Regions from separate parts of the Bradyrhizobium sp. CB82 genome, predicted to be linked through region 1. Evidence: riboswitches for the same ligand, from Rfam matches in the RefSeq annotation. Region 1 holds a riboswitch; each other region holds the start of a gene.

Region 1 (10,569 bases):
CAGCGATCCTCGTCGTCCATTCCGGCACCATCCGCGCTGCGCTGTGCGTCGCGCTCGACCTCGCACCACAGGCGGCCTTGCGCTTTGCGATTGATCCGCTCTCCCTCACCCGCGTCGACCGGCTGGCGAATGGCTGGCGCGTCGTCTCAGTCAATCAGACGATCGCTTGAGTTGCAAAGCATGAAGCTGTGAAGCGGTTTCCCCTCGCGATAAACGCGGAGCGTTTGCGCGGAGATCATGCGCAAACAACAACCTGAAACGCGATGACGATTCATCCAATCTCATCGCGTTTTAGGCCGGGCGATCCGGAACATTGGCCTGCGCAAACGTCGCCATGCCATTGTGCAGGGCGCAGGCGAGCCGCACCAGCGGCAGCGCGATCGCCGCGCCCGATCCCTCTCCGAGCCTGAGATCGAGGCTGACCAGCGGCTGAACGTTGAGGGCGCGAAGCACAAGACGATGGCCCTGCTCCGCCGACTGATGCGACGGCAGCAGGAACGGCTGACATGACGGATTGAGGCGCGCGGCCGCCAGCGCGGCGACCGACACGATGAAGCCGTCGATCAAGGTCGGAATGCGCCGCTGCGCAGCCGCGATGATCGCCCCGCAGATCGCAGCGATTTCGAGGCCGCCGACCGTGCGGAGCGTTTGCTCGGGCGATGTGCCGGCTTTCGTCAGGCCATGCCGGGCGAGCGCTTCGTCGATCACGCGCGCCTTGCGCGCGCGACCCGCAGCATCGACACCGGTGCCGCTGCCTGCGATTTCGTCGGCGCTCACGCCGAGCAGGCTCGCCGCGATCGCCGCCGAGGTCGTGGTGTTGCCGATGCCCATCTCGCCGAGAATCAGAAGATCAGGTTGTTCGACCGCCGCACGTGCGACTGCACGCCGTCCACAGTCGAACGCAAAAGCCAGCTCCGCCGGTTCCAGCGCAGCCTCCACACTGAAATCGCGCGTGCCGCAGCGCGGCTTGTCCGCGACGATCCCCGGCACCGGCGACTGCGCCAGCGAGCCGGCATCGACGACCTCGAGACTTGAGCCCAATTCACGCGCGAGGACCGCGATCGCAGCGCCGCCCGCGGCGAAATTCGACATCATCGCGATCGTGACTTCCTGGGGATAGGCGGACACGCCCTGGGCGACGATGCCGTGATCGCCGGCAAAGACGATGATCGGCACGCGCGCGGCGCGCGGCTGCTCCGTCTCTTGCAGGCCCGCGAGATCGATCGCGACCTGCTCGAGCCGGCCGAGCGCGCCTGTCGGCTTGGTCAGTTGCGCCTGCCGCGCCATCGCCGCCTCGCGGTGCGCGGCAGAGATACCCGGGCATTTCTCGTAGACCCAATTGGGGAGCATGTCGTCCTGCCTCCGTTCATGCGACAGCGCTGGTGTCACGTACTGCGTTTGAGAATGTAGCTGTCCATGATCCAGCCGTGCCGTTCGCGCGCCTCGCGCCGTACCGCGACGATGCGTGGGCCGATCTCGGCCAATGCACCCGACATGACGATCTGATCGGGCATGCCGAGATAGGCGCCCCACCAGATCTGCAGCCCTTCCGGATCGAGTGACTGAAACGCCGTGCCGCCATCGAGCATCACCACCACGGTGTCGACGCGGTCGGGCCAGCCGCCCTCGCGCAGTCGCCGCCCTGTCGTCACCAAGAAAGGCTCGCCGATATCGTTCAGCGGCAGCGCATGCGCCGCGCACAGCGCCTGGATCGAGGTGATGCCAGGAATGACCTCGATCGCGGGCAAAGGATCAAGCCGCCGCGCGATCCTCAAAGACGAGTCATAGAGCGACGGGTCGCCCCAGATCAGCAGCGCAACGCGGCCATCATGTCCGAGATGGCTCGAGATCGCCCGCGACCACGTCGCGGCGACCGCATCATGCCAGTCATCGACCCCCTTGCGGTAATCAGCCTCGCCGGCGTCACGCACCGGCAAGTCGAACTCCGCGATACGTGTCTGCTTGTTGGTGAGCAAATCAGCGCAAATCGTCCGCCGTAGTTCGGCAAGATCGGACTTCTGCGTTCCTTTGCGCGGGATCAAAACGAGATCGGCCGCGTTGATGGCACGGATCGCTGCGAGCGTGAGCTGCTCGGGATCGCCGCAACCGATGCCTATCAGGGAAAGCGTGACCATCACGAGTGTGAAGGGCGACCATGACGGCCGCCCTTCAAATCATCCCTACGCTGCGTCGTGCAGGCGCGGGGTGACGAGACCGGGCGCGGTGACGCCACGCAGCGACTTTGCCAGCGCCAGCACCGCGAGATCGGCGAGCGGCTCGATCACGATCACCAGCGCATAGGACGCGGCAAAGGTTGCGATGTTGGCAAGGTTCGCAGCGCCAAAGCCCGCGCCATAGATCGCCCAGAACGCAACCCAGGCGATGATGCCGGACTGATACGCCGTCGAGAGCGCCAGCGCCTGGCGATACTGCAGGTCGACATAGGCGGTGTTGCGAGGAATGATGCGGGTAGCGAGCGCTTGGATGGCGAACAGCGGCACCAGCAGCGTGGTGACGTTCATGCCATATTGCGGTAGGTCGGTCGGCACGAAGAACAGGCCTTGCAGCAAGAGGCCGAGCGCGAGACCAAAGGCCGCCGGTGCCGCGCCGAACAGCAGGAACAAGGTCGAGCCGAGGATGAAGTGCACCTCGGAGACGCCGACCGGGAAGTGCGGCAGGATCTCGAAGAAGGTGAAGACCAGCGCGGTCGTTGCAGCCGACCGTAGAGCGAACGAGCTGATGCCCTGCTCGCGCACGGTCTCGGCCGCGAGCTTCAGCGCAACGCCGCCGGCGGCGATGCTGGTTGCGTAACTCAACACGAGCTTGGCGCCCGTCACGATTCCCGGTTCGATATGCATGGTTCAAGTCCTTCCTGCCGTCACACCCGACGGCCTTGGCGTCCAAACGTGCAGGGCCGGTCTCCTGGCTCGCGGATCGAAGGGGATCTCCGGCCTTCCCGAGCCTTGCGGCCCAGTGGCGGATCGGAGCCCCTCACCGCTTACAGTCGCGGGGGCGGCTGGGGTTTGGGGCGCCGCAACTGGGTCCGCCCACCCCCATTCCCGATTATGCTCCGGCGCTTTGCGCCGCATCGAGCACCATGCCCCTCTTGTGTGCCTCTTTCGCAAGCCGGGCGTCAAGGGCAGAACGGCTGCAACGGGCATCATCATGACGATTCTCCCGCCAGTGCGCCAAACAGGATAACGGCGGCTGTGGCCGCGGGCACGGCCTGCGCGAGCTCTTCGGCGAGCTTGGCGATCGTGGTGCGGACGAGCCGCTCATCGGCGCGGCCAAGTGATTCCGCAAACAGCGCCGGCGTCTCCGGAGCAAGCCCCTGCGCGATCAGCTTCGCGGCAAGATCCGGGAACGTGCGCCGGCCCATATAGACGACCGTCGTCGCATCGGGGTCGGCCAGCGCCGCCCAGTTCAGATTTTGCGGCAACTGCCCGGTCACATCGGCTCCGGTCACGAACTGTACCCGGCGCGCTGTGTTCCGACGGGTCAGGGGGATGCCGGCTTGCGCTGCCGCGACGCAGGCCGAGGTAACGCCGGGCACGATCTCGTAGCCGATCCCGGCCACCCGCAGCGTTTCGATCTCCTCTTCCAGCCTGCCGAAGATTCCGGCATCGCCGGATTTCAGCCGCACCACGCGCGCGCCGGTCGCCGCGTAATCGACCAGCAGGCGGTTGACGTGCTGCTGCTTGGTCGAGGGCCTTCCGGCGCGTTTGCCGACCGCCACGAGATTGGCGCCGGGCCGGGCGAGCTCGAGGATCGCACCGGATGCAAGATCGTCATAGAGCACCACGTCGGCCTCGCGCAGCCGCGCGGCGCCTTTGAGCGTCAAAAGCTCGGGATCGCCGGGACCGGCGGAGACGAAGGAGACGAAGCCGCTCACCGGTCCTCCGCAATCAGATGAAAGAAAGTACCCGTTGCACGCCCGCGGCGCGATCCGGTCTCGGCAACGACCGCGCCGGTCGCATCGTGCACGACCGCGAGCGGCGTATCGGGCTGCGCAATGATCGTCGAATAGTGGAATTCATGGCCGCGCAGGCGCACGCCAGGCTGATGTCCCGGCATCGGGGCGGCGAGCTCGGCAAGACGGTAGCCGAGATGCATGCGACGTTTGGCAAAGCTCGTCTCAAGGCCCAAGAGGCCAAGCATCTCGTGCCGCGCGCCCTCGGCATCGGTCAAGGCGGCGCCCATCACCATGTAGCCGCCACATTCGCCATGGACCGGCCGCGTCTCGGCAAAGGCGCCCAAGCGCTCGCGAAAGCGCGTATTCGCCGCGAGCCGGCCGGCATGCAGTTCCGGATAGCCGCCAGGCAGCCAGCACACGTCGGCGGTTGCATCTGGTCCCTCGTCGGCGAGCGGCGCGAAAGGCAGGATCTCCGCACCGGCTGCATGCCAGGCCTCCAGCATATGCGGATAGACGAAGGAAAACGCGGCGTCGCGCGCCAGCGCGATGCGCTGGCCCGGCGGCCTGACGTTGAGCCCGTTCGGGGCAGGTTGCGCCGGCCATGCACAGGCTGCGCCCAGCACGGCGTCGAGATCGACGTGCTCGCTGACGAAGCGCGCAGCCTCCGCGATCAGGCCGCCGATCTCCGCCTGCTCTTCCGCCTGGACCAGGCCGAGATGCCGCTTCGGCAGGCTGATCTCGGCATGGCGCGGCAGCGCGCCGAACACGGCAATGCCTGCATCGGCCAAAGCCCGCCGTACGAGATCCTGATGCCGCGGGCTCGCGACGCGGTTGAGCACGACGCCGGCAAGGCGCACGCCGCTACGGAAATCCCGCAAGCCGGTCGCAATCGCGGCGGCCGTCTGGGCCTGGCCGGACGGATCGATCACGAGCAGCACCGGCCAGCCCATCATCGCGGCGATGTCTGCGGTGGCGCCGGTGCCCGAGACGCCGCGCGCGGCGACACCGTCGAACAGGCCCATCGAGCCCTCCGCCAGCACGAGATCTGCGGTCGCACCCCGGCTGACGAGATGTTCGATCGTCGTGCGATCCATCGCCCAGCTATCGACGTTGACGGAGGCGCGCCCCGTAGCCGCGGCATGAAAGGCCGGATCGATGTAGTCGGGGCCGCTTTTGAAGCACTGCACCTTGAGGCCGCGATCGCGATAGGCGCGGGCGAGCGCCAGCGTCAGCGTCGTCTTGCCGACGCCGGAGGCCGGCGCCGAGATGACGAGCCCCGCCGCCATCACGACACCTCCGGAAAGCGCGGCGCAGGACCGAACGGCCGGTAGCGGCGATCGTAGTCGGCGGCGTAAAGGCGGCTCTCGGAAAATTCCTCCGAGCCGAGAGTCCTGCCGACCAGGATGAGCGCGGTGCGTTCGAGCTCGGCACCGACGGCCGCATCAAGCGTGGCGAGCGTCGCGCGGACGATGCGCTGGTCGGGCCAGCTCGCGCGCCAGACGATCGCGACCGGACAATCGGAGCCATAATGCGGCGTCAGCTCGGCGACGACCTTGTCGAGCAGATGGATCGAGAGATGGATCGCGAGCACCGCTCCGGTCGCGGCGAACGCAGCAAGCTTCTCACCCTCCGGCATTGCGCTCGCCCGCCCCGGCGTGCGCGTCAGCACCACCGATTGCGCAAGCCCCGGCAAAGTCAGTTCAGCCTCGAGCGCTGCGGCAGCAGCGGAGAACGACGGCACGCCCGGCGTAACGGTGAAGGGAATGTCGAGCGCGCGCAGGCGGCGCAATTGCTCGCCCATCGCCGACCAGATCGAGAGGTCGCCCGAATGTAGCCGCGCGACATCCTTGCCTTCCGCATGCGCGTTGGCGATCTCGACGACGATCTCGTCGAGCGACAGCGGCGCCGTGTTGACGATCCGCGCGCCCTTCGGGCAGTGCGCCAGCACGCCCTCAGGCACGAGCGAGCCCGCATAGAGGCACACCGGCGAGGCCGCGATCAGATCGCGCCCGCGCAGAGTGAGGAGATCGGCGGCGCCCGGCCCTGCCCCAATGAAATGCACGGTCATTCGCCGTCTCCTTCCGCTATCGCCGCGGTCGCGGTCCGGTCCTGCGAGACCACGCGGGTCGCAATCAGCCGCGCGTCACGGCCCGCAGCCGCGAGCGCGACGGCTTCCGCCACCGATCCCGTGCCGAACTTGTCCTTGATGAGTTTTGACTGGGTCGGAGTCGCGATGCCGGCGAGCATGTCGGCGGAAATCGCCTTGATCGGCACGTTCAATTCGCCCGCCAGCAACTTCAGCGCTGCGCTGTTCGCCTTGTCGCTGACGGTTGCAACAGCCGCGAGACCTTCCACACCGCCGGCGGCGAGAAGTGCCTCGCGCAGTGCGGCGAGCGTGGCGTCGTGCTTAAAGCCAAGCCCTGCGACCTTCATCGCACCACGCTCCATTGCACGACCGGCCGCGCCGCCTCCCAGGAGCGATAGCGGCCAAGCGGCTCCGCATGCGCGATCTCGACCCGCATCAATTCGCCGCCATGGCGCTGGTTTAGCTCGACCAGCAAAGTTTCGGTCTCCAGCGTCACGGCATGGGCCACCAGCCGCGTGCCCGGGACAATGCGAGACCAGACGGCATCAAACATCGCGGCGTCGAAGCCGCCGCCGATGAACACGGCATCAGGTGTCTCCAGGCCCGCCAATGCGCCGGGTGCAGTTCCCACGATCACGGCGATCCGATGCGCCAGTCCGAAAGCCGCGGCATTGCTGCGGATGTTCACGGCACGATCCTCACGCGCCTCGATCGCAATCGCCGCGCCGCGGCACAAGGCCCATTCGACCGAGATTGAGCCCGAGCCTGCGCCGATGTCCCAGAGCCGTTCACCCGGACGTGGCGCCAGCGCGGACAAGGCCAGCGCGCGCATCGGGCGTTTGGTGATCTGGCCGTCATTCACGAAGAGATCGTCCGCAAGACCCGAGCTGCGCGGAATGCCCTGTGATCCCCTCGCCTCCAGCGCGACGGCGACCAGGATGTCGCCAGCTTCCGCCGCGAAGCTGTCTGCGCGATGCGCCCTGACGTTTTCGCGCGGGCCGCCGAGCGCGGTGAGAGTCCACAGTGCTGAGGCGCCCCAGCCTCGCGCCGTCAGCCACTTCGCGAGATCGCCGGCCGCCTTGCCGTCGCGCACGAGGCAGACGATTCTCGCATTAGGTGCGAGATGCGGCACCAGGCGTTCGAACGGCGCGGCATGCAGTCCGAGACAGACAACACTCTCCAGCCGCCAGCCCAGCCTCGCCGCGGCGAGCGAGAACGTCGACGGCGCCGGATGCGCGATCCATTCACCTGCTTCCAGCTGCTCGGCGAGGCTTGCGCCGGCGCCGTGCCAGAACGGATCGCCCGAGGCGAGCACCGCGGTGGGTCGGCCGCGACAGCTCAGCACAACGCCGGCATCGAACGGCACTGGCCACGGGCGGCCGCGATCGGCTATGCCTGCGAGCGCAAGATGGCGCTCGCCGCCGAACACGGTCTCGGCCCCGGCAAGCGCCTTTCGGCTTGCCTCGGAGAGGCCAGCAAGGCCATCTTCGCCGATACCGATGATCGTCAGCCAGGGATCAGCCATGACGCGCGCGCTCATTCTGGGCGGAACGAGTGATGCGAATTTGCTCGCCGCGAAGATCGCGCGCGCCGGCGTCGATGCGATCTATTCCTATGGCGGCCGCACCCGCGCGCCCACGGGTCAGCCGCTGCCGACCCGCAGCGGTGGCTTTGGCGGCGTCAGCGGACTTGCGGATTATATCCGGCAAGAAGGCATCACGCATGTCATCGACGCCACCCATCCCTTTGCAGCGGAGATGAGCCGCAATGCGGTCGCGGCCTGCGCGGACACCCAAACGCCGCTGGTCGCGCTCGAACGCGCGCCATGGGTCAGAGTGCCCGGTGATCGCTGGATCGAGGTGCCGGATCTCGCAGCCGCCGTTGTGGCGCTGCCCGAGACGCCGTCGCGCGTCTTCCTCGCGATCGGCCGGCAGCATATCGCCCCATTCGGGGAGAAGCCGCAGCATGCCTACACGCTGCGATTCGTCGATCCGCCCGAAGGAGCGCTGCCGTTCAAGGCAGACGTCATCGTGTCGCGCGGTCCATTCACGTTCGAGGGCGAAGTTGACACGCTGCGATCGCGCGGCATCGCATGGATCGTCGCCCGCAATTCCGGCGGCGATGGCGCGCGCGCCAAGATCGACGCGAGCCGCGCGCTCGGCCTGCCCGTCATCATGATCGCGCGGCCGCAACTGCCCGAGCGACTGCGTGTGGAGAGTGTGGCCGAGGTCCTGGCCTGGCTCGGTCATCGGACCTGCCTCGGCGCATAGACCCAGCGACCAACGCGGCGCGTCTGCGAATTGCCGACGATGACGAGCGTGCGCATGTCCGCCATCTCGGGCCTCGCCTCGTCCAGCGTCACCGTCTCGATCCGCTCGTCCGGCGCACTGATCGCGCGGGCGAAGATCACCAGACGGTCACCGCGAGCCGCTTCCCTCAACACCGCGAGCGCGCGGCCGAAGCCTTCCGGGCGGCTCGCCGAGCGCGGGTTATAGAGCGCGATCGCGAAATCGGCCTCCGCTGCGAGCCGAAGGCGCTTCTCGATCGCCGCCCACGGTTTCAGATTGTCGGAGAGGTTGATCGCGCAGAAATCATGGCCGAGCGGCGCGCCTGCGCGCGCAGCCGCCGCCAGCATCGCGGTCACGCCGGGCAGCACACGGATCGGAAGCTTCTGCCATTGCGGCGCGCCTTCGAGCGCCTCGAACACCGCAGAGGCCATCGCAAACACACCGGGGTCGCCGGAGGACACCACGACGACTTGCCGGCCTTCGGCCGCAAGCCGCAGCGCCTCGCTCGCACGCTGCAACTCGACGCGATTGTCCGACGGATGCAGCGTGAGCCCGTCGCGGGGAGCAACCCGCGCGACATAGGGCGCATAGCCAACCACATCCGTCGCAGCAGCAAGCGCGACAGAGACCTCCGGCGTCACCAGCGCATCGTCGCCGGGCCCAAGTCCGGCAATGGTCAGCGTTCCCGTCATTGGCCCGCGTCCATACGGCGCCCCCGCCCGTGCACGAGCACGATCGCAAAATAGGGACAGTCGGATTCGTCCGTCTCGGCGAGCCGCGCAACGCGCTCGCTCGGCATCGTGCCGCGCTCGACCAGCCAGGCATCGTCGAGCCTGCCGGCGGAGGCGAGCGCACGGCGCACCTTCTGCAAATTGCGCCCGGTCTTCATGATGACGAGCGCATCGGAGCTGCGCATACGCCGTTCGAGCTCGTCCTCGGCGAGCGTTCCCATCAGGACCGTCGTCACATCGTCGCCGAGCGCAATCGGCTGACCGACCGCGTTCCAGCAGCCGGCCATGCCCGGAATGCCGGCGATCACCTCGATCTCGACACGCCCCTGCAATCGTGCGTGCAAATGCATGAAGGAGCCGTAGAAGTAAGGATCGCCCTCGCAGAGCACGACGACGTCGACCGCGCGTGCCAGACGCGCCAGCCGCTCCGCCCACTCGTCGTAGAAGCCGGCGAGCAGCCGCATGTATTCCAGGCTGTCGAAGGCGATCTCGGTCGTGACCGGATATTCCATCGGATATTCGGTCACATCCGCCGCCAGCATGCCCTCGACGATGCGCCGCGCCTGACCCGGACGGCCTTTCTTGCGAAAATAGGCAATATGCCTGGCCGCGCGCACCTCGCGATCGGAGCGGACGCTCATCAGGTCGGGATCGCCAGGCCCAAGGCCGCAGCAGATGATACGCCCCATCACTATTCGCTCCGGCTCGCCAGCGCATTCACGGCGGCAACGGTGATCGCTGAGCCGCCGAGGCGGCCCTCGACGGTCAATGCCGGCGCCGGCGGCTTCGCCATCAAGGCGGCCTTCGATTCGGCCGCGCCGACGAAGCCGACCGGACAGCCGATGATTGCCGCCGGCCTCGGGCAATCGCGATCCTCCAGCATGTTGAGCAGATGAAACAGTGCGGTCGGCGCATTGCCGATCGCGACGATAGCGCCGTTCAGATGCGGCCGCCAGAGCTCGAGCGCCGCCGCCGAGCGCGTGTTGCGCATGGACTGCGCCAGCGCGGCAACGGCCGGATCGCCGAGCGTGCAGATGACGGCATTGCTGGCCAGCAACCGCGCGCGCGTGATTCCTTCAGACACCATGCGCGCATCGCACAGGATCGGCGCGCCGTTCTGAAGCGCCGCACGCGCGGCACGCGCCATACCCGGCGTGAAGCGGATATGCGCCTCGAGCCCCACCATCCCGGCGGCGTGGATCATGCGCACGGCGACCTGCTCCTCGTCGGCCGTGAAGCGCGCGAGATCCGCCTCGGCACGTATGGTCGCAAAGGATTGCCGATATATCGTCGCGCCGTCGGTCTCGTACACGTGCGGCATCAGCGTCCTCCCATCAGCAGGGAGGGATGTTTGACGATCTCGGTGCTGCTCAGTCCGCGCAGCACCGGCATATCGCGCGTCGAGCCGAAGCGAACGAGATCGAATCCTTCGCGGGTCGCAACAAGCGTGAGCGTTGCCGGTCCCGAATGCGCACAGCCCTTGGCGCAACCAGAAACGTGAAGCCGTGCATCGGGTGCAATGTGCGGCGCGAGCGCAGACGCAAGCGCGCG
Region 2 (10,569 bases), 4.4 Mb from region 1:
CGCCTTGAGCGCCGCCATCAACGCTGCGCTCCTGGTGCGGCGGGTGGCCAGCCGCTGCTCCGCACTGTTGCCGCGGATCTCCGCTTCGATCGCATAGACCGCCTGCAGACGTTCGATCACCTCGCGCGCGAACGGCGACTGCGTCGTTTTGAACACCTCGACGAATTTGCGTCGGGCATGGGCAAGACAAAAGGCGAGCTGGATTGCGCCACCAAGATCGCGGGCGAGCGCCTTGTAGGCGGCATAACCGTCCACCTGCAGAATGCCGGAAAAACCCGTTAATTGTCCGGCGATCTCCTCGGTGCCGCGGCCGTCGGCGAACACGTAGGCGACCGCCGGCGGCGAAGGGCCACCCCATGGCCGGTCATCCATGGCATGCGCCCAGAACTGGCAGATGCGAGTGCGATGTCGTCCGGGATCGAGCACCGGCATCGGGGTCTCGTCGCAGAACACGCGCGGCGAGGCCTGGATTGTGCGCAGCTGGAGCTCATAGAGGCTCTTGAGCCACCAGGCCGCACGCTTCACCCAGCCGGCAAGCGTCGACCGGTCAAGATGGACGCCCTGGCCGGCCAAAATCTGCACCTGCCGGTACAGCGGCAAATACCAGGCGAACTTCGAGACCACCACGTGAGTCACGAGCGCGGTCGAGGCCATGCCGCTCTCGATCAGGCGCGGCAACGCCTTCACCTGGACCACGCCATCGGTGCAGCCGCGGCAGCCGTATTTGGGATAGATCGTCCGCAGCACCCGCAGGATCGCCGGGATCACGTCCAGCACCTCGCTGACGTCCTCGCGATCTTGTGGAGCTGGCCCTGGCAGCACGGGCAGGCGGTCGCCTCCGGCTCCAGCACCTGCTCACAGCGCGGCAGGTGCTTGGGCAGCGCGCCGATGTTGCGGCGCGCCTTCTTGCGTGGCTTATCAGACGGCTTCGCCGCAGGCGCATCGTCGTTGGCAGCCGCAGGCGGGGTGGCGCCGGTCTCAAGGTCGTCAAGCTCAAGCGCGAGTTGCTCGGCCACGAGCGTGGCAAGCCGCTCCGAGCGCTTCCCGAAGATCATCTCCTTGAGCGTCTGCATCGCCACGCGCAGCTTCTCGTTCTCGACGTCAAGCGCGAGCACCATCTCGGTCAGAGCAGCCGGATCGGTCGGGAGAGCATCGGGTCGAATCGCCATGATCAGACGATACATCCGTGCGACCCATGCTCCAGCGAAATCCTCACTCCTCAGCCAACAACGGCCGGCTGCTTCACAGGCTTGGGTGAGATACGCGTCCACTCAAGCCCGTCAAGCAGCATCGCAAGCTGCGTCGCGCTCAGATGCACCACACCGTCGCGGATCGGCGGCCAGGTGAAGCCTCCCTCGTGCAGCCACTTCGTTACCTGCACCATGCCGCTGCCGTCCCACGCCAGAAGCTTCACTCTGTCCATGCGCTTGCTGCGGAACACGAAGACGTCGCCGCAATACGGGTTCGCGCGCAGTGCTTCGCTCACCAGCGCCGACAGCGTGTGGACCGACTTGCGAAAGTCGACCGGCTGCGCCGCAAGTACCACCTTGAGGTCGGAGCGTAGTGCAATCACCGGATGCCCCGAAGCGCCGACAGCACCGTTGAAAGTGTCGCCAGCTCCACTCCCGGCTCAACCCGGATGCGCGCCCCACTCAGCTCGATCTCGATCACCCCGCAGGCCTTCGCCGGCGGCGCGGCGATCTCCAAAGGTCTCGTCTGTGCTGGCGAACTGCGCTCGGACTCGCCGGCCGTCTCGCCGTCGCTCTCGGTACCAATTTGGATCGGCACGAAGCTCGACGCCTTGCCGGCGACCACCGCCGCAACCTGGCGTCGCCACACCGTGAGCAGCCCGCGGGAAACGCCATTGCGTCGCGCCACCTCGGAGATGTTCGCACCTTCCTCAAAGCTCTCCGCCGCGATCCGGGCCTTCTCCTCGCCCGTCCATCGTCGCCGCCGGCGCTCCCCGGTGATTACCTCGACGCGACGATAGAAATCGCCTTCCTGCCTGGCATCAAGCATGGCATTTGCCATCGTTCCACCTCCAACGTACCGCTCATGCCAGGCTGTATCGCGCGCAAGCCGAGCGATGGCTAGGTGGGGGCGTCACGCCGGTTACTAATGACAATTCTCTGCTCTCTGCGAGTCAGCTTGTTCCAGAGCGTCAAGTCGGGCATCCTGATGCCTCACACGAATCGCTGCATGACACTTATGAATTAGCCGATCGCCCAGAGGCGAAATCGTGGCAGCGGCCTCAACGCTGTGAGTAGAGGCCAGGTTTTTTGTAGTTGCCCTGCTGTACCGAGATCGCAAGGCGACGATGATGGTCCTGCACGGAGCCGATGGGGCAGGAGCTTTTTCAGTCTTGCCTCGGCCCGAAGTCGTTCGCCAGGAACTGATCTTGTGTCCACTGCCTCAGCGCATCATCGTTGAGTGTCGAGTTGACTAGGGCATTCCAGTTGTTACCTGCCTCTTTCCATTTCGTTTTCCGGTCCGGAAGGTCCCGCAGTAGCCGGAATGCGCTCGTTGCAATCTTGCTTGCCTCTTTACCTTCAGCAGCCTCGCGGATCGCGTCCTTGAACATTTGCTCGGGAAAGATCCACCCGGCGCGCCCGTGAAGCGGTCGGCAAACAGGTATTCGAATGAGGCCCGAAACGTGACGGCAGCTAAAGCATCCTCGTGTTCCGTGCCTGCACTACGCACGTCAAACCATTGCAGCAGCCTCCGAACAGCGGCAGCGGGAGCAAACTGGCGATCACCGAGAGTCAGAGATACGAACATGTACGCGATGTCCGATTGAAGTTCGTTGTCCAGGGACACATACCAATCTTTGATCGCCTGAATAGGTGACATGAAATGATCTCAAGAAGGCCTAGGGAGATAGGGGCGCGCGATCTAGCACTCTTGTTCACGTACTACCACGACTCTCAATGCAGCTTGATGGTCTCGTGAGATCCGCGGCTCACGCACCGCTTCGTCTTTGCTGTGCTGCATCGACGGTGATGCCTCGGCAGCCCGATGCGCCTCGTTTGTCGCTGCAAAGCCACAGGCTCTGAACAGAAAGGGTGTGAAGACGGGGAAGAGTTGGTAAGTCCGACCGAGGCCGACGCCAAGGCACGCGCTGAGGATCTCCTCGAGGACGACCCTGTAGAGCTCTGGGATGGCCCGCGCAGAGTAGCGCGCTTCGAACCGAAGCATTAGCCAAGTGTCTGCAAACTGTCGCTACGGAAGCGCCGAAAGTTATTGCTCGGGACTGGATCGGTAAGGCGCTGGTCGGCCTGCCGCTCCAGCTCTTCTATGAGGGCGGAGAATAGGCCGATATTCGGGCGCCCGTGCGGCTCAGCAAGACGCACCATTTGGAATGCAAACCTCGCGAGAGCGATTTTCAGATCTGAGTCGCTGCGTTGCGAGAAGATTGAAAACTACCATACGCGCGTGAATATATCGGCGCCCTTACAGTTCTGAACCTCGCTCATTTTTCCAGTATGAAGGAGCGGGAAGCCCCTGCGCCATGGCCTCGGCGGAAAACAACAAGCATTGGACGATGAGCAGAAGTCCCAGAAGTCTCTTCATATTGAAGCCCCAAAAGATTCGCTTAAAGATCATGTAATTTGGTGCAACTTGAGGTAACGTTCGCTGCTCTTATCTCACATTCGCCAACGGAATGCGGCGCATATCCGCCAAGTCGCGCTGGATCGCGGCGCAGTCCGAATCTGTCGAGCCCCGCCCCCTCCCCCCCTGAAATTACTGGTGGGCCCGGCAGGATTCGAACCTGCAACCAGACCGTTATGAGCGGCCGGCTCTAACCATTGAGCTACAGGCCCGCTGCAGGCGGCCGCTGAAAGACGGCCGGCAACGGTGCGGGCCTCGTTTACAGGGTGGCCGGCATTCCGGCAATGCCATTGAAAGAAGGTCCGATTGAGTCACGCCTTGGCACATTTCCGCGGAACAGAACAGGCCGACTGACCAGGTGAGTTTCTCGTGTCGCTCCAGCGGAATCGCCGGCGCAGTCGTCGCCAAGCGATGACAATGCCGCTCGTCGAGACGATCGTCCCGATCAGCGATAACAGCACGGTCACGATATCCCAGACCGGGCGAAAGCGCAGCAGCGGTGAAAAATCGAGGCTATGCGGGGCATTGAATAGCCAGCGATACGCGCGCCGACTTTTGTCAATGCGGGCGAGAATGTCGCCATTATGCGGATCGATGTAGAACCAGCTCTCGGCCGCGTCGTCGAAGCCCACACGCAACACCGGCAGGGCGCGTTCGCTGTGGTGGGGATACCAATAGGCATCGAACTGCGCGAGGCGAAGACGCGCGGTCAGCAGAGCGTTTGGCAACAGACGGCCGGCGGCGGCGAAAATCTCCTCATCGGAAAGCGCCATCGCAGCGCCGCTTGCCGGATCGGCCGTGGTCGCGCGGCCATTGCGATCGGTGAGGACCATGAGCGGATGGCCACCGATCCAGACAAAGCGTGTTTCGACCGCCCCCGGCGGCATCGATGGAAGCCTCGCGGCGATCTGCGGCAGGTCGTGCCCGGCATAGCGGACGGCCATGTCCCGGGTCGGACCTCGGGCCGAAAAATACTCGCCCGGATTGAGCGACAACCACCCGCTGAACATCCAGGTCAGGATGAATAGGCCACCAATCAGTCCGGTAATGTGATGCCAGGCCATCCAGCCACGATAGGGGGTGACAGTGCCCCGGGCATAGCGGGGGCGTAACCGCAGCCTCAGAATGCCGATCCAGAAACCGGTCACCGCGACGACCAGGCAAATGCCGGAGATCCAGAGCACCACCTGCCGCCACGTCGCCCCGTCCTGCCGGAGAACCGTGGGATAGATCCAGTGCGGGATCGCGCCGAGCCAATTCCAGATCCGCTCGCGTCGTGTGGTATCCAGCACCAATTCCCCGGTCCGCGTTGAGACGTAGAGCTCGGTTCCATCCTTGTCCCCGAGCGACACCAGAAAAAACGGCCGCAGGGGATCGTAACGCGCGGTGACACTCCACTGATCGCGTTCGGTCGTGCCGATCATCTGCGGATGCGTCGCATTCGGATGATGGCTGGCGATCGCCAGCGCCTGTTCGGGTGCGATACCATCGATCTGGCGACCGTCCGTGGCCGATATCGTTTTGCGCGTGCCGTCCCAAGCGAGCAGCCGATAGACCGGGGCGTCGTCGAGCATGACGAGACGAAAATCACGTGGATAGTGTGCGATACCGACGATCGCCATGGCCTGATCGGGCGCCACGCGCACCTGGTTCCAGGCGATCTCCGGCAGTGCCGCCCATCGCTCGCGGTCGGTGAGCTGCGGGAACGCCACGTACATCATGACGATTCCCGAGGCGAACCACATCGCAAACAACAGGCAAGTCGCAATGCCGATCCAGCGATGGGTGATGTAGAGCCATCGCCGTCCTCGGCCGATCAATGTCCGCTGCATGATCAGAACTTCACATTGATAGACAACTCGGCCGTGCGCGGCATGCCCAGCAACCATTGCCCGGCGTAAGGCGCCGAGGTCGCATAGACAGTGTCGAACAGGTTATAGAGTCGGAAGGCGACGGTGGTGCGCGCATCCGGCTTCCAGCGGATCCCGCCATTGACGACTGCATAGCCGGGACGCCGAAGGGTATTGGCATCGTCCGAAAAAGTTCGGCCCACGATCTGAACGCCGCCATAGACGGACCAGTTGGAGGCGAAGTCCCACGTGACCCAGACGTTCGATACCTGCTCCGGCACATTCCTCGGAATATTGCCTGCGTAGCTCACGATCTTGCCGCTCACCATCTGGCTGAAATTGTCGTATCTCGCCTGCAGCAGCGCCAGATTGGCGTCTATCCGCCAGCCGTCATTCGGGGCAAGACCAATCGAGGCCTCGACCCCGCGCGATGATTGCTGGCCGACCTGCAATGCGACACCGGCAGGATTGCTTGGGTCGGGGACCAGAAGATTGTTCTTGACGATCTGGTAGCCTGCCAGTGTCCATTCGCCGCGACCGCCCCAAAACGATTGCTTGACCCCGACTTCGATTTGTTTGCCGGCGGCGAGCTGGAAGGTCTTTTGCGTCGCCGGTAGCGAAATCAGGTTTGTGACGGGATCGACGGCCGTCGCATACTGCCCGTAGAACGCCAGGTTTGGAATCGGCGTGTACACCGCGCCGGTGCGCCAGCTCGTGCCCGACAGCGCGGTATCGAAACTATTCGCCGGTGTTTTGTAGTCGCTGCGGCCGACCTCCGGCTGGTCGAACCGCACGCCACTCACGAGGGACAGCTTGTCGGTCAGCGACAATCGGTCCTCGGCGAACAGCGCGTATTGATTGACGATTGCCTTGTAGCCAGGAGTGGTCGGCGTCGTCGTGGTCGAAAAATAACCCAGGTCGACGGCATCGAGGCTGACCGAGGATGTCCCGCCATAGGGCGAATTGTTGGTGTGAGTGAAGTCGATCCTGTTGATATCGAAACCGGCGACGAACTCGTTCGCAAGGCCGAGCACATGGCCGCGAAACGTCGCGTCCATCCGGTTGCCGGCCTGCGCTTGGTCGTGAAAAATCTCGATATAGTTGGTCCGCGTGATGAGTTGGGTAGCGGGATTCCACGCATAGCTCTCAACGTCACGCCAGTGCCGATGGCTGGTCAGGTAGTAAAGTGTGTCATGGACCGTAATGCCGTCCGCGACGTCCCATTCGGTCTTGAACTGCGTCCAGTTGTCCTCATAGTGGATCGCGCTGTCGAGCACGTTGTAATTCTTGAATCGCAGCCTGTCGTCGATAGCGCTATTGATCAGGGGGGTCCCGAAGTAGCGCGACGGGCTTCGGTTGCCGTAGTCCTCTGACAGAGTGAACGCGAGATTGTCGGCGGCCTGCACCCGCACCGCTGCAGAGATCGCCAGATTGGACGTCTTGTCACGATCGACCCAGCCGTCCGACATGTTGCCGGTAGCTGTGAGGCGATAGGATATGTTGGGATCGATCGCACCACCGCTATCCACGGCAAGGCGTCGCGCCATGTTGCTGTCGAGTGACGCTTCGGCATCGTTGTAGGTCGTTGTAATCGGCTTCTTCGGGATCACGTTGATGATGCCACCGATGGCGCCCTCGCCGTAGAGCACAGAGGTCGGCCCGCGCATGACCTCGATGCGCTCCGCCGACCAGGTGTCGAACGGAAAGGTCACGGTTCCAGCCCCGACGTAGAGGCGTGTGCCGTCGTACAGTGTCATCACCGAATTGCTGCCGGCGAAACCGCGAGTGCTGAAGGAGAGACCGCCGTTGCCGGGGGCGGGGCTTGCAGTGAAGCCCGCTGCATTCTGGGCCACGGCATCGGTGACGCTATGCTGGCCACGATCCTCGATGGTCTGCGACGTAATTGTCTCGACGCTGGCAGGTGTTTGCAGCGGCGTGAGGCTGAGGCGGCTCGCGCTCGTATTCTGCTCAGTTAACTTGAGCGTCGACGGCGAGCCGTCGGAGCCTGCGACCGTCGGTACTGCGCGAGGCGTTGCCGCCGGCTTTGACTGCGACCGCGACGCCGTGGCGGAACGTTTGCCGTCCGGGCGGCCCGGCCTTGCCGCACGTTCTTGGGGCGGACGGACCACGACCGGCGGCAGGTTTTGAATCGGGTGAACTTGCTGTGCCTTAGCAGTGCAAGTCCCGAACGGCAGAGCTGTAAGAAGGAAGGTGAAAGCAAGCAGGTCGGCGCGCAGCCGCCTCGGCATAATGGGAAACACGAATAGACCTCGGCATGACGTCGGTGGCACGTCACAGCGAACGAGGTCTCACCTGGACGTAGTCGGATCTACGCAAGGTGAAAGCAATGTCTGTACTCCCCGACCGACATTTTCGCGTGTGACCACGGCTGACGGCAGGTCTCCTGGCTCGCGGGTCCTAACCTTCCGTCGCCTTCCCAGGACCGAGTTTCCCAGTGGCCTATGACGAAAGATTCGCCGCTTACAGTTGCGGGGGCAGCCGCGGCATGAGGGAAATCCCCGCACCGCATTCCCTTTTGATCCCCGTGAGGGGAACCGTCGGTTGTCACCGTAGAAGTTGGCGAGGCGCGGAGTCAATCCCTCCCTGAAGCAGAGCATCCTTTAGTTGTTCGCCGAGCAGGTCCACCGAGCGAGATAATAACCGGCGCGAAATGTCCGGGTTGGGCAAAGAGGCGAGTTCGTGGTTAAGGCCGCTATGGATGCAGGCGGAAACTTGCAGCTACAAGCCCAGCCGCGGGCGACTGCGCGACATCGTGCGAGAGTTTGCCGCCGCATCCAGCGCGGTGGAAGGATTTAAGAGCCTTCACCTGCACCAGTACGTCATAGGCTGGCCGCTCGGATTGCGCCGGCGGTGGCCCTTGATATGGCTCCCAACCTTCTTGGATTTCCAGCCGCGCAATTGTTTAAATATGGTTCTGGAATGTGAGGCCAATAGAGCGCGAGGCGCGAAAGCAGGTTTTGGAGGGCAGTAGGCAACCGCAAGAATCCAGGCAAAGCTCAAGCCTGAAACGCCATGCTGTATGCTGTATTGTCCAGCGCGCTTGTTGGGAAGCTCAGAGCGCATCTCGTGCCTTGCCGGCCAAGGTTGATGCTCGGTAGCGCGAAAAGACTGCGCATTGCCTCCATCGCACGCAGAATTTCTGAAATGTAGGCCCAGAAATCGGCGAACTTCGACTTTGAGGGGCGATAATATCGCCCGGGACGGAGGGAAACGAAAGCTGCGGGTCGACTCTGTGGGGGAAGAGACTTGAGGACGAGGCGGAGCGGCCTCTGCACTCAAGAATTTGCCTTAACCGTGGCAACCGATCGCGAAAGAGAGATCCGACAGTTGACGGAGCTGGTCGATCGTGCCGCATTCCCATGTGAGGTGCGATCTTGCTTTCGCATGACGCGCGTTGGTGTCTTAGACGATCTCGCTTGATTTCTTTGAGGCAATGCACCCGGGCCGAACATGATCGAGATGCTCGAAGTTTCCGGGGACCCTCGACGAAACGGTCGAGCGAGACCTTGGGCGCTGAGCGGCGTTTGAGGCTGATAGATGCCGATCTATATAACGGCGATCCTCAAATTGAGTGTCGCTGACTTTCTGCGGAGCAGAAGTGCTTGCTTCCTGCGTGGCCGTGGCCCAACCGCGCCATGATCATACGATCCGTCGTCTATCCGTCTTCTATCTGGATGAGAGAGTATTCCGCGAACATCCCAAATGGGACTGTCCCCAGCGCTGCGTTTCACTAAGAGTTGACACAATATGCCGACATTGGTGTCGCTTTCAGCCATGTGAAGCTTGGCGGAGACGCGCGCCAACTGATTTGTTGGGTCTCAAATGCTCGATGCGCGCCAGGGAAGCGTCCCTATCTACCAGCCGGCGATGACTCCTAAGGAGTACTCGAGCGTCCTCATTGCGCTCGATTTGATAAATCACCCCGCAATTTTGCTCGATCGAGACGGCTCAGTGTTGGCTGTGAGCGGTAAGGCCTCAAAGGTCTTTGACAGTGAGTTCTCCGTGCGTGGGCGCCGGATCTATGTGGCAGACTGTCAATCGCGAATGAAACTGGACGCGCTGCTGGATCGCGCCCGGCTGGTCTCGGAGAAGCAAGTGCCCTCAGTTTCACATCTCGCAGTCAATCGTGCCAGTCGTCGACCGATCGTGATGGAAGCTATCCTGCGAAGTTCTGGATCCAGCAGCCTGCTTGTGACGTGAGCGTTGTTCTTCTCCTGACGGACTTGGATGAAATGCCGGTCATTTCACAAGGGTCGCTCATGGAAGTCTTCGGCTTGACTCCTGTTCAAGCGCAACTGGCATCGTTGTTGGCAAAGGGAAGGTCGCTGGAGGAAATCGCTCGCGAGATGAACATCTCTCCAGGAACAGCCAGGAACCACCTTAAGGCTGTGTTTCTACGGACCGCGACCAGGCGCCAGGGCGAGTTGGTCTCGCTGTTATCTCGGCTGCGATAAATGATGGCTCTGAATCAGGCCACGATAGGCATTGCTGACCTACCGATTATGTCTGCGCGGCGCCGATGGCTGTTCCGATCCATGCACCAATTTATCAATTTCTTTGCTGCGGGCGTTTCTTCTGACCATCTTTGGGGCCATGAACAAGTCGATTGATCGGGAGAAGCCTGCCCGAGGGACGACGAGTCACACGAAGGGCGTGGTGGCTAACCTTGCGTGGGCTGGCTCCCGTCCGACAAAGTCAAATTTCGATGCCGCGTCGCTGACGCTCATTGTATTGTTCAGCGCAGCTGGCCGCTCATCCGCATTGTCAGCGACCTCGTTCCCAGTGCGGCTGGAATTTGGCACCAAGCGCCAACGGCGGCCTTGGTGCAAGCAAGTATGTGCGTCGATTGCCGCGCCGACGGCGATGATCCTCGGGTGTGAGTTCTTGATTGCGGTTGACGTCGCGAGATGAACGCGATCATCGCGCTGATGATCAAGTCATTGAATTCCCTAGCACATTCGCGATTGTGGCACCTTTAGGCGCCAATATCCGAGTTTACGGTAGCTTAAGGTGCCAAATGATTGACAAACCGAATAACGCAATTATATTGTTGGAGCCATAAGACGCCAAAAAGTCGTTTAATGGAGCC
Region 3 (10,569 bases), 1.7 Mb from region 1:
TATATTTGAAGAGCGACTAAAAGGTCTTGAGGCGGGCGCTGACATGGCGACATTTGACGCTCACAGCGTTCTGGCCAGCTTTGGCGGTCGCGATGTTGTCGTTAACACGTCGCCGAGCCGCTGCGACATCATGGCAAAGCGATTCCAAAAAACGGGCATCAAACCCGAATGGGAATGCTTTTCACTTTCCCACCTTCTCCAAGATCCGATACGTCTCATCAATAAGGGGTTCGATAAGCCTCCCTATTGGATCAATTTCGTTCTTGGTGCCGATCGCGCAATTCAGGGCGCATTGCCGTACAGTCCGCAGATCCTCGATTTGCTGATCGGCAATCTTCCCAAAGGAGCCATGTTTTGCGTTAGCGGGGTCGGTCGAGCGCAGCTGCCCGCAACAACTCACGCGGTGCTCGCGGGCGGCCACGTGCGTGTAGGTCTGGAGGACAATCTCTACCTCGAACCGGGCATGCTTGCCACCAACGTGCGCCTGGTAGACAAGACCGTAAAGATTATCCGAGAACTTGGGTACGAGCCCGCCACCACAGTGGAAGCGCGAGCGATGCTCGGGCTTGCGCCACACAAACAGCCCGGATAGCCCATTTGCCGCTCTCAATCGGAAGCGACGTACGATGGCTCGCTAGTTCGATGACGGGCTCTAGAGAAGTCCTGAGCGTGGGACCAATAGTAGAAAGTGTTATCGATGGTTGAAAATGAGCGATCGGGCACTTGGGGCCGTGATTCCCATGTTTCAGCCTAACATCCCGGCATAGCGTCAGAAAAAAGTGGACGTGTGGTCAGCGATTAGTTGTAGGAGCAGAACGAATTGGTTGACGCCGTTGCTGCCCAGCGTCATACGGACGAAAAGGTAAGGTGTGGCTTGGTCGCGAGCGCTGTCGTCAAGAACACGCGGCGGCTCGTGCCGCTGTTGGGCGTCGCCTATCTTTTCAACAACCTCGATCGGACTAGTGTCGGCATCGCTGCGCTGCAGATGAACGAAGCCATCGGCTTAAGTGCCACGCAATTCGGATGGGGCGCTGGGATCCTCTTCTTTAGCTACTGCCTCCTCGAAGTACCTAGCAACATGATGATGTATCGCGTGGGAGCGCGACGCTGGCTCGCCCGCATCATGATAACCTGGGGCCTTGCAGCCGCGGCGACAGCGTTCGCCGTTGGACCATACAGCTTCTACGCAATCCGTCTTCTTCTGGGAGTTTTCGAATCGGGCTTTTTTCCTGGCGTCATCTGGTACATCTCCATTTGGTTTCCGGCGCAATCGCGGACCGGCGTCCTCGCCTGGTTCATGACGGCAACGCCGCTGTCCTCGTTGATCGGAAATCCGCTTTCGGCTTCGCTATTAAGAATGGATGGAGTGTGGGGACTAGCCGGCTGGCAATGGATGTTCCTGATCGAAGGCCTTCCGGCCTGCTTGCTCGGAGGCTTATGCCTCGTTCTGATAGCCGACACGCCGGGCAAGGCCTCGTGGTTGACGCCCGCGGAACGGGACGCGCTACTGGACGAGCTCGCTAAGGAAAAGCACGACAAGGTCAAAAAGGATCTCTGGGCCGCGATCAGGGATGTCCGCGTGCTGATGCTGACAAGCATCAGCTTCGCTTTCACGATCGCCTCCTACGGGATAGGCATCTGGCTCCCTCTGATCCTAAAGAGCCACAACTTGAACAACATGCAGATTGGTTGGCTCTCGGCCGCGCCTTATTTCTTTGTGACAATAGGCTCGTTGTTCTGGGCGCGCCTTGTCGATTGCAAGGGGCAAAAGATCTACAATCTGGTCGCCGCACTGATGCTTGGCGCCACCGGACTTGCGTTTTCGGTAGTGTTCACCTCGCTCATACCGGCGCTCATATGCATGACGCTTGCGCTGATTGGCACAATTTCGGCGCGGACCGTCCTTTACACGATCCCACAGAGGTTCCTCACTGGGCCCGCTGCCGCTGGAGGCATCGCGTTCATCAATTCGATTGGTGCCTTTGGGGCCTTCATCGGCCCGTACATGGTCGGCTTCCTCAAGGACTGGACGGGATCTTTTGACATTGGCATGATCGGAATGGCAATCATCCTAGTTATTGCAACGGGCGTCGCCTGCAGCCTTAGACTCGTCGTGACATATAACGATGACGCTCCTGTTTAAGCGGAACGCCTAAGTAGATCTCGGGGTAAGGTGATTCGCAACGCGGTGCCGCCGGTAAAGGATCTGCTGAATGGGACCGCACGGGAAACCTAACCTTCTACATCAGTAGGTCATAGCAAGAGGTGGCGTGCCGGCCACGAGCCGAGATCGAGACGTGAGGGCACAAGTTCAGTCTATTTGGTCGCCCCTTTTTTGCCATGGCCGTCAAGGCGCAACTCGATCCTGGCGATTTGCGCAAAACAGACTGATTTTGAAGCTGGGGCCAACGATATGGTCAGCTGGACCCACCTGCAACGAGTAATACCGAGCCTGAACAGCTCAGGGCGTTCGGGCTCGGCAAGACTCGATCTTCGATACCAAATCCGCTTTTGGACTAAAGTGAGCGTCTGGGTAGATTAAGGCGGGGACGAAAGCGCAGCGCGATAACGTTCCTTCCTTTGCGATGTGGCTATTCATGTCACTTGCGAGACTTGGTATTCGAGAGCTTCTCGCCTGCACCGCTCTTGGCCGCCTCGCCGCTAGCGGACGGTAGTTTCGATTTGTCGCCGCTTGCGAAGGTGAAAGTGTCCGCGCCGGCGCTAATGCCGTTCCACGCCACCGGTTCCGCCAGTGAAAGGAGCCAAAGTCCCTGAAATCCAGATGCAGCGTTCAGCTGTCCGGTCCACACGGTTGTCGATCCGCAGCCCACAAAATTCACCGAAAAGCTGATCGCCGCGCCACTATTGGTCTGCGCGAGCCAGCCCGTCATTGTCTGAGGGGCACCTGCATCGCAGCTATTGCTCGCATTGTTCGTGTAGGTGCCGGAAATAGCGCCCGTGTTCGGATTATAATTGTCGACCACCAGCGTTGAGCCGTATTGGTTGGTCCAGGTCCAGATCGGTTGCGCCGCTGCAGGCGCCGCCAGGATGAGTAGGCCGAGGCAGGCTGCGGCGATCCGGTTCGTCAATTTCCATTTCGCTTGAGACATTTCCGACTCCATATCGCTCCATTAGCGGAGCGACCTACTTATAAAACCCGGCATTGACAATTTAAACGAGTATGATGGCGTGATAGCGCTAGCACGTTGAAATGTGATCGACATCCAAATTTCAGCTCTTTTGCCACCGTGGTCCCGTCATATGGACACGAGCAGCCGACTCGTGACCGGGCCGGACATGCTTGAGCGATCGACAGCTCTGCGCCATCATGCGGCGGCGTTGCGCCCCTCATCAGTCTTCATCTCGACCATTTCAGTAACAATTCCCGGCAGCGCATGGTTTTGGCGTTGCACCTCCTCGAACGATCCTCCAGCGATCCCAATCCAGCTCCTCAAGTGCTCAGACCTGAACGGGCAGGTTGTGGTGTGAGAGGAGAGATAGAGAATTTTCGAGTCCATGTTATCCGCGTGCTGCTGCCCCAATGAGCCATTGGGCCGCAATCGCGGGCCCCGTGTACAAAGCCAGCCTCTCCGACGAACACGGCTTTGACCGCCAGATCACCCTGGCATCAGGAAGACTTGCGCAGTTCGCGGGCTGCCGCGACCATGTTGACGAGCGCCGGACGAACTTCGGTCCATTTGCGAGTCTTTAGGCCGCAATCCGGATTGATCCAGAGCTGTGAGTCCGACAGTCGTTGGCGAGCCAGCGCGATGAGAGCCGCTATCTCAGAGGCTTCGGGAACGCGCGGAGAGTGGATGTCATAGACGCCAGGGCCGATGTCGTTCGGGTATTTGAAGGCAGTGAACGCATCGAGCAGCTCCATCCTAGAGCGGGACGTTTCGATCGAGATGACATCTGCGTCCATCGTGGCAATTGCATCGATGATGGCATTGAACTCCGAATAGCACATGTGGGTATGGATCTGCGTTGCATCGGCAACACCGGAGGAGCAGAGGCGGAAGCTTTCAACTGCCCAGTCGAGATAAGATCTCCAATCGGATCGGCGGAGCGGCAAACCTTCGCGTAGCGCGGCCTCATCGATTTGGATCATGGTTGCCCCGGCCTTTTCCAGATCGGCGACCTCGTCACGGATCGCGAGCGCGATCTGACGGCAGGTCTCGCTACGCGGAATATCGTCACGGACAAACGACCAGGTGAGAATTGTCACCGGGCCCGTAAGCATTGCCTTCATCGGCTTTCTGGTCAGCGACTGCGCGTAGCGCCACCACTCGATGGTCATCGGCTTCGGGCGGGAGACATCGCCGAATAGTATCGGCGGACGAACGTAACGGGAGCCGTAGGATTGCACCCAGCCATGCTTAGTGAACGCGAATCCGGAGAGCTGCTCGGCGAAATACTGGACCATATCATTGCGCTCGAACTCGCCGTGGACAAGCACGTCGAGCCCGATGTCTTCCTGCCAAAGGACCGCGCTGGCCGTTTCCTTCTTCAGGAATTGTTCATATTTCGCCTTTGTCAACGTTCCCTTGGCATGCTCGGCGCGGGCGTTGCGTATCTCGCTCGTCTGCGGGAACGACCCGATCGTGGTTGTGGGGAATAACGGCAGGCCGAAACGCTTGCGCTGAACCTCGGCACGTGTCGCAAAAGCACTGTTTCGGCGGCGCATAGCCTCGTCAATCGCCGCCGTTCGCCGGGCGACGGCCGTGTCATGGATTTTCGGCGATGCCTGGCGTGCCCTCGCTGCAAGGTCTGATTCGGAAAGCGCGTCAATGACATTTCCGTCGCCCGCAAGTGCCTTCGCCAAGGTCGTGAGCTCCTCGATCTTCTGGACCGAGAAGGCAAGCCATCTCTTCACGTCCCGATCGAGATCGGTTTCGAGCTTGAGGTCGATTGGGACATGCAAAAGCGAGCAGGAAGGCGCGAGCTGCACGCGCTCCTTGCCGAACTTTGCAATGACGGGCTTGTACCGCTCAACCAGTGCCGACAGGTTGGAACGCCATACGTTGCGGCCGTCGATGACGCCGAGCGAAATCACAAGGTCCGCGCGCGCGCCGTATTCAATCTGGCTCAATTGCTCGGGAGCGCGAACAAGATCGACGTGCAGTCCGGCAACAGGCAGCTTCAGAGCGGTCGCCAAATTGTCGCCGATTGCTCCGAAATAGGTTGCAAGCATGACCTTGATGCCGGGCACCTCCTCGGCGAGACGCCCATAGGCGCGCTGGAGCGCATCCCGCGTGGTTTCGTCGAGATCAAGCACCAGATAGGGCTCATCAAGCTGGACCCACTCGGCTCCACGTTTCGTCAGTTCCTTAAGAACCTCGACATAGACGGGCATGAGGCTATCGAGCAGCGAAATCGGATCAAACGCCGGATCGGCGCTCTTGCCGAGTTTCAAGAAGGTGACTGGCCCCACCAAGACAGGACGCGTCTGATAGCCGAGGGCTTTCGCCTCCTCATATTCCTCGATCGGCTTGCGGGAAGAGAGCTTGAAGGTCTGTCCTTTATGGAATTCTGGCACCATGTAGTGGTAATTGGTATCGAACCACTTAGTCATCTCCTGCGCAGAGGCGCCAAGGCCTTGACGGGCGTGAGCCCAGCTCGCGTCTTCCTTGTCTTGCGAGCCCCGCGCCATGGTGAAATAGGTCTTCAGCGAGACGGGACCGCTCTCCCAGCCATACGCCTCAGGTATGGCGCCGACCGTGACGCTCGTGTCGAGAATCTGGTCATAGAGTGAAAAGTCATTAGACGGGATGATAGTGACGCCCAGCGAATTCTGACGTGCCCAATTGGCGACACGAAGACCGGCCGCAGCTTTCAGGAGCTGCTGGTCGCTGATTTTGCCAGCCCAGTAGCCTTCGAGCGCCAGCTTGAGCTCACGGCGTGGCCCGATACGCGGCATGCCGAGGGTCGCGACAGGAAGTGAGAGAAGAGACATAGCTTTATCCCCATTGTGTGGGGGCAAAGGCCATGGCGGAAACGCAGGCAGGAAGGCCGCCAAAGCGAGGCCTCCTGCTAGGCGTACCACCGGACACCCCGCCCGTGGACGATTATGTTGTCGGGGCAGGTCTCCTGGCTCGCGGGTCATCGCCTGCATCCGGCCTTCCCGAAGCGTTTGCTTCAGTGACGCGTGTGGATACGGGCTCGCCGCTTACAGTTGCGGGGGCAGCGCCGGTATTACTTTAATCCTGAACGGATCGAAAGCGCACCGTCTTCCCTCTTAGCTCCAGATCAAACGAGATCTGGAGAACCTCGACGCCTCCGATTATCTGCAACGGAAGCGGTACGTCAACCCTGAGATGCCAATGGACGCATCGAGCGCCCCGGAGCAATCGTAGTGTCAGGCTCGGGGCGCTTGCATCTGATCGACGAGTTTGGCCGTAATACCGTCGCTTGCGATCGCGCTGTTGTTGGTCACGCGACGCTCGGCTAATGATCATCGAGTAGCCCAGGCCTGGGAAACGCCGCCGCTGTGAAGCCACGCCACACAAAACGCACAGCTCGACAAAGGGTTAAAAACCTCGACAAGCGTTTCCTTATCCCCGATCTTTTCTAGGCGTTGCGCATGGAGAGGAATGGAGTGCTCTTGGGTACTTCCGCTTCGGTGTCACCGCCGCGACTCTTTAGCGCGGCAATTTGGATTGCTTAGACCGCCCCTCTAAGTCGATCACAGAGGCCGCTCTCATTGCCTTATCCAATAAGCACAGATTTCATATTCATTCGGTAGTGGACGAGACATCGATCCCTCAGCGAACTGCGAAGCTCTCGCCCCGGTCAACTACCAATACTGGCAATTGATCGAACTGACGTACTGGTCAATCTTAAATCAAGACCTTCGCGAACGCCGAACTAACCTCCGAGGTCGCGTGAAGAGCTCAAGCAAGGACTCGTCGCTGCACCACGGACTACGTCGGATCCCGCCATGCAGCCCTATTTGGCGTTCGTCAGCTCTGTCGAGTTGAATAATGTGGTCCCGCGGCGCAAAATTGGAGACGCTGGAGTAATGACTGCAACGGTCTTGTCGAACAATGTCCGTCCTCGCGCGGATATCATCAAACGCGCAGCGCGCATCGGCGCAGAAATCCGAAACATTAAGCTGTCGGGCGATTTGCCGGAGCAGACGATCGCCTCGATCAATGAGCTGCTGTTGGAGCACAAGGTTATCTTCTTTCGCGAACAGGGGCACCTTGATGATACGGAGCAGGAGCGCTTTGCCGTTCGTTTCGGAAAACTGGCACGTCATCCGACGCTCGGTGCGATTAACGGAACAGCGTCGATCATCGAGCTTGATTCAGCCCGCGCCGGTAGCCGGGCCGACCTCTGGCACACTGATGGTACCTTCATCGATGCCTACCCCAAGATTGCGGTGCTGCGAGGCATTGTGATGCCACCATTCGGTGGCGATACGGTTTGGTCAAATACCGTCACGGCCTACCTCGACCTGGCTCCGCCGCTCCAACGGCTTGCAGACAAGCTGTGGGCCCTTCACAGTAACGCCTTCGACTACGCAATACTGGCCCGCGCCAGCGAGCTCGACAAAAGGCACTTGGACGAAGTCTTCACTAAAACAATCTATCAGACTGAGCATCCCGTTGTGCGCGTACACCCGGAGACCGGCGAACGCACGCTCGTGCTCGGCGCGCTGGTGCAGAACTTCGTTGGTGTCCCGAAATACGACGGCCAGAAGCTGTTTGATTTGTTTCAGTCTCATATCACTGCGCCCGAAAACACCGTACGTTGGAACTGGAAGGAAGGCGACGTAGCGATCTGGGACAATCGCGCCACACAACATTACGCGGTGAACGACTACGGCGACCGACACCGCCTTGTTCATCGCGCAACCATCGCCGGCGAAATACCGGTCAGCATCGATGGTCGGAGCAGCGTAACACGCGTGACGGCCCCTAAGCAGCCGGCCGCTGAGGTCGCCTAGACGGTCACAAGATTGGCCGCGATCCGGCCGATGGAAACTCTGCCGTTATGCGCTCGATCGCTCCGTGCAGTATTCGGAAGCTTGGTTCGCCATCGCACCTACCATGAACCTGATGCTGCGAGCGCGCAAATCGAAAAGCAGCAACTATTCTTTAGAGGGCATATCGGGTTCAGCAGCTACGCGGTAGCGGTACTAGTAGTCGACCAGCCGCCCGTTTCGCCGATGGATGTCGGTCTTGAACCGCGCCAGAAGGGGCGCACGCTTTTCGAAAAATGCTCTCTCCATGGGGGCAACCATTGCCGTGGTCTCACGATCCGCCTACTCATCCGCAGTGGCCTCGGCAGATGCCGAGCAGTCGCCAGTTCTTCTGAGCCACCATCAGCACATCTTCTTGTCCATCCTACGTGAGCTGCCGTAGTCGTGTCCTCGCCTAGGAGAGGCTTGAGACGGGCGCTAACCTCCTCGGGCACACAATCTCCATTTTCTGGCGAGGATGGCAGAACGCTTGGCCCGTCGCTCTACTTGTAGACGAGCCCCGTGAGGAAAGAGCACAGATTGGTCGCGCGCCCCATCTGACATTAAGTTCGCGAATCGAGAAGCAGCACCCTGCGGCTGATGTCGCCTACCAACCTTAGCAATTGATGCAGTGGCGACCACGTGGCAATCGAGCGGCAGCGAAAAGTCACGCCTCACACGCTAAGGAAGTCGGGATGCAATATAGATCTGCCTACGCCAGCAGGCGTGATGGATCTGCTGTCTCGTCATCTACTGCTGTGAGGCCCACTCCTACAGCGGTCGTTCCCGTCTCATGGAAGCCGCTAGCTAGCTTTCTCGCGCTATCATCGAGGACCAAGCCCTCAAAGGTCTCAGCGCTTCGTGGCCGTCCATCGCTTTCTATCACGGCTAGGGCGCTGCGGACGAAATTTCATGGAGCAAACGCGCGGAGATGGATTACTATCGCACTGTCCATCACTGCGAGTCCCGTCGGGGATACGGCGCTGGCACAAGCTGCCACTGTGCTTAGCCCACAAAGCGGTACTCCTAACGAGGTCACCCAAGGAGAAGTTCAAAAGAAGAACCGTTCGGCTAAGCCCTACCGAAGGTACGGGTGCCAACAAGCAGCGCGTCTCGTCGATAGGGCAGCGCTTGCACAAACGGTCAATGCGTTTGCAGCAAAGCGCGACGGTGCGCCTGTAGTTGCAAAGAATAAAACTCCACAGAAAGCCGGTCCTTTCGCAAAGTTCGAGGACCTACGCGAAAAAGGTATGTGGCTCAATATTCCTGGTCCGGCCGATACAATAGATCAGGATTACGGCGGCGTTAGATCTGCGCTGGGGGAAGTCGGAATCGGCTATGTTGGCGGGACTGTAAACACCTTCGTGGACAATCAGCTACCGAATGCAGCGAAGAGCACCATTCGTGATCAGCTATATGCTGGTCAGAACCCGACATTCAATACCCTGAATTTCATGATCGTGACCTATGATCTCAGCCGATTTGGGATTCCCGATGGTCAGATCATCGTAGGAGCCCAGCAGCAGTACTGGACATGGAAGCCCGGGGGGCCAGATAGAGTTGGGATCAATACGATTGCCTACTATCAAACGTTTTTTGACGGGAAACTCGAGCTCAAAATGGGCTATCTCAGGAACATAAATGAGTTCGTAGGCACGGTGGTCGGAGGAAACGCAGCAGTAAACGTTTTTGGAGCGTCATCCCACATTTTGTACCAAGCAGGCATGAGCAACAATGCCGCGCCGACGCCAGCCTTCAATCTAAAGTACAATTTTGATGACCGGTTCTACAACCGGATTTCAGTACAGCGTTCACTCAGTCCAGACGGTCAATTTGCGCACATTCGCGAAAATCCGACCGGGTTAAACTGGAGCACGACGAACGCGGGCGTTCTCTTGCTCGACGAAGCCGGCTACAAGAACAAAGCTGCTCCAGGTTTACCTGAGACTTGGTTGCGGGTAGGTGCCGGTTTCACCAATAGCAGCTTCACTGACCTGCAGTATCCGAACCAACCGAGATCCGACGGGAATAGCATCTATTACGTGGCAGCGGACAGGCAACTCTGGCAGTCGGATGTCCAAGGCTCACCAGCTCGTGGCATCTATGCAGGATTTTCTGTGATGTACGCGCCGCCCGACTTAAACAGGGTGAGTGAGTATTACGAGCTCCGTCTCTACGCGAAGGGGTTGTTTGACAGCCGTCCAAGTGATCAGATTGCGATTGTTGCCACCAACACTGCGTGGAGCAACGTTGCAGTAGAAGCTGCCGTGGCCAAGGGCCATCTTGTGCATCGCGACAGTACGGCGCTTTCCGCAACCTACACGGCACATCTGTCACCCGGGGTATATTCAAGCTTAGGACTGACATACGTCAATAACCCGACAAGCATCACTTACACACCGCGAACGGGACATGCGTTGAACGTGTTAGTGTCTACGTCGATATTCTTCTAAGCCTTCAAAGATAGGGGGAAATTCACAAGCACGCCAATGCGGATCTTGCAATACTGTCGGGGATGTCCCGATCGGTGTTGAACTACGCCGGGCCTACGTTGCCGGAATGAATGTTACGCGGCCCTCGTGACGTGGGCAACGGGCTTGATC

The links. Region 1 has a riboswitch for cobalamin ahead of QA640_RS28180 (energy-coupling factor ABC transporter permease). Riboswitches for the same ligand answer to the same signal wherever they lie in the genome.
Region 2: linked by a shared signal. The riboswitch ahead of QA640_RS06575 (TonB-dependent receptor) and the one ahead of QA640_RS28180 (energy-coupling factor ABC transporter permease) in region 1 are both predicted to bind cobalamin.
Region 3: linked by a shared signal. The riboswitch ahead of metE (5-methyltetrahydropteroyltriglutamate--homocysteine S-methyltransferase) and the one ahead of QA640_RS28180 (energy-coupling factor ABC transporter permease) in region 1 are both predicted to bind cobalamin.

What each region holds. Positions count from the first base shown of each region.
Region 1 covers NZ_CP121650.1:5,772,079-5,782,647, forward strand. Annotated here, with positions in the region: gene QA640_RS28165 (histidine phosphatase family protein) at 1-170, shown strand, start outside; gene cobT (nicotinate-nucleotide--dimethylbenzimidazole phosphoribosyltransferase) at 292-1,350, opposite strand; gene cobF (precorrin-6A synthase (deacetylating)) at 1,386-2,135, opposite strand; gene QA640_RS28180 (energy-coupling factor ABC transporter permease) at 2,181-2,858, opposite strand; cobalamin riboswitch at 2,895-3,115, opposite strand; gene cobA (uroporphyrinogen-III C-methyltransferase) at 3,164-3,892, opposite strand; gene QA640_RS28190 (cobyrinate a,c-diamide synthase) at 3,889-5,199, opposite strand; gene cobM (precorrin-4 C(11)-methyltransferase) at 5,199-5,981, opposite strand; gene QA640_RS28200 (cobalamin biosynthesis protein) at 5,978-6,346, opposite strand; gene cbiE (precorrin-6y C5,15-methyltransferase (decarboxylating) subunit CbiE) at 6,343-7,524, opposite strand; gene QA640_RS28210 (cobalt-precorrin-6A reductase) at 7,523-8,269, shown strand; gene cobJ (precorrin-3B C(17)-methyltransferase) at 8,245-8,979, opposite strand; gene QA640_RS28220 (precorrin-2 C(20)-methyltransferase) at 8,976-9,707, opposite strand; gene QA640_RS28225 (precorrin-8X methylmutase) at 9,710-10,339, opposite strand; gene cobG (precorrin-3B synthase) at 10,339-10,569, opposite strand, start outside.
Region 2 covers NZ_CP121650.1:1,374,490-1,385,058, forward strand. Annotated here, with positions in the region: partial or broken gene QA640_RS06545 (IS66 family transposase) at 1-1,169, opposite strand, end outside; gene tnpB (IS66 family insertion sequence element accessory protein TnpB) at 1,220-1,573, opposite strand; gene QA640_RS06555 (transposase) at 1,570-2,019, opposite strand; gene QA640_RS06560 (hypothetical protein) at 2,357-2,581, opposite strand; tRNA gene QA640_RS06565 (tRNA-Ile) at 3,746-3,821, opposite strand; gene QA640_RS06570 (PepSY domain-containing protein) at 3,921-5,441, opposite strand; gene QA640_RS06575 (TonB-dependent receptor) at 5,444-7,720, opposite strand; cobalamin riboswitch at 7,836-8,034, opposite strand; gene QA640_RS06580 (hypothetical protein) at 9,303-9,680, shown strand; gene QA640_RS06585 (LuxR C-terminal-related transcriptional regulator) at 9,740-9,934, shown strand; gene QA640_RS06590 (hypothetical protein) at 9,966-10,391, shown strand.
Region 3 covers NZ_CP121650.1:7,459,474-7,470,042, reverse strand. Annotated here, with positions in the region: gene QA640_RS36065 (3-keto-5-aminohexanoate cleavage protein) at 1-592, shown strand, start outside; gene QA640_RS36060 (MFS transporter) at 914-2,143, shown strand; gene QA640_RS36055 (avidin/streptavidin family protein) at 2,601-3,110, opposite strand; gene QA640_RS36050 (hypothetical protein) at 3,327-3,518, opposite strand; gene metE (5-methyltetrahydropteroyltriglutamate--homocysteine S-methyltransferase) at 3,629-5,956, opposite strand; cobalamin riboswitch at 6,063-6,288, opposite strand; gene QA640_RS36040 (TauD/TfdA family dioxygenase) at 7,022-7,951, shown strand; gene QA640_RS36035 (carbohydrate porin) at 8,968-10,419, shown strand; gene QA640_RS36030 (IS256 family transposase) at 10,533-10,569, opposite strand, start outside.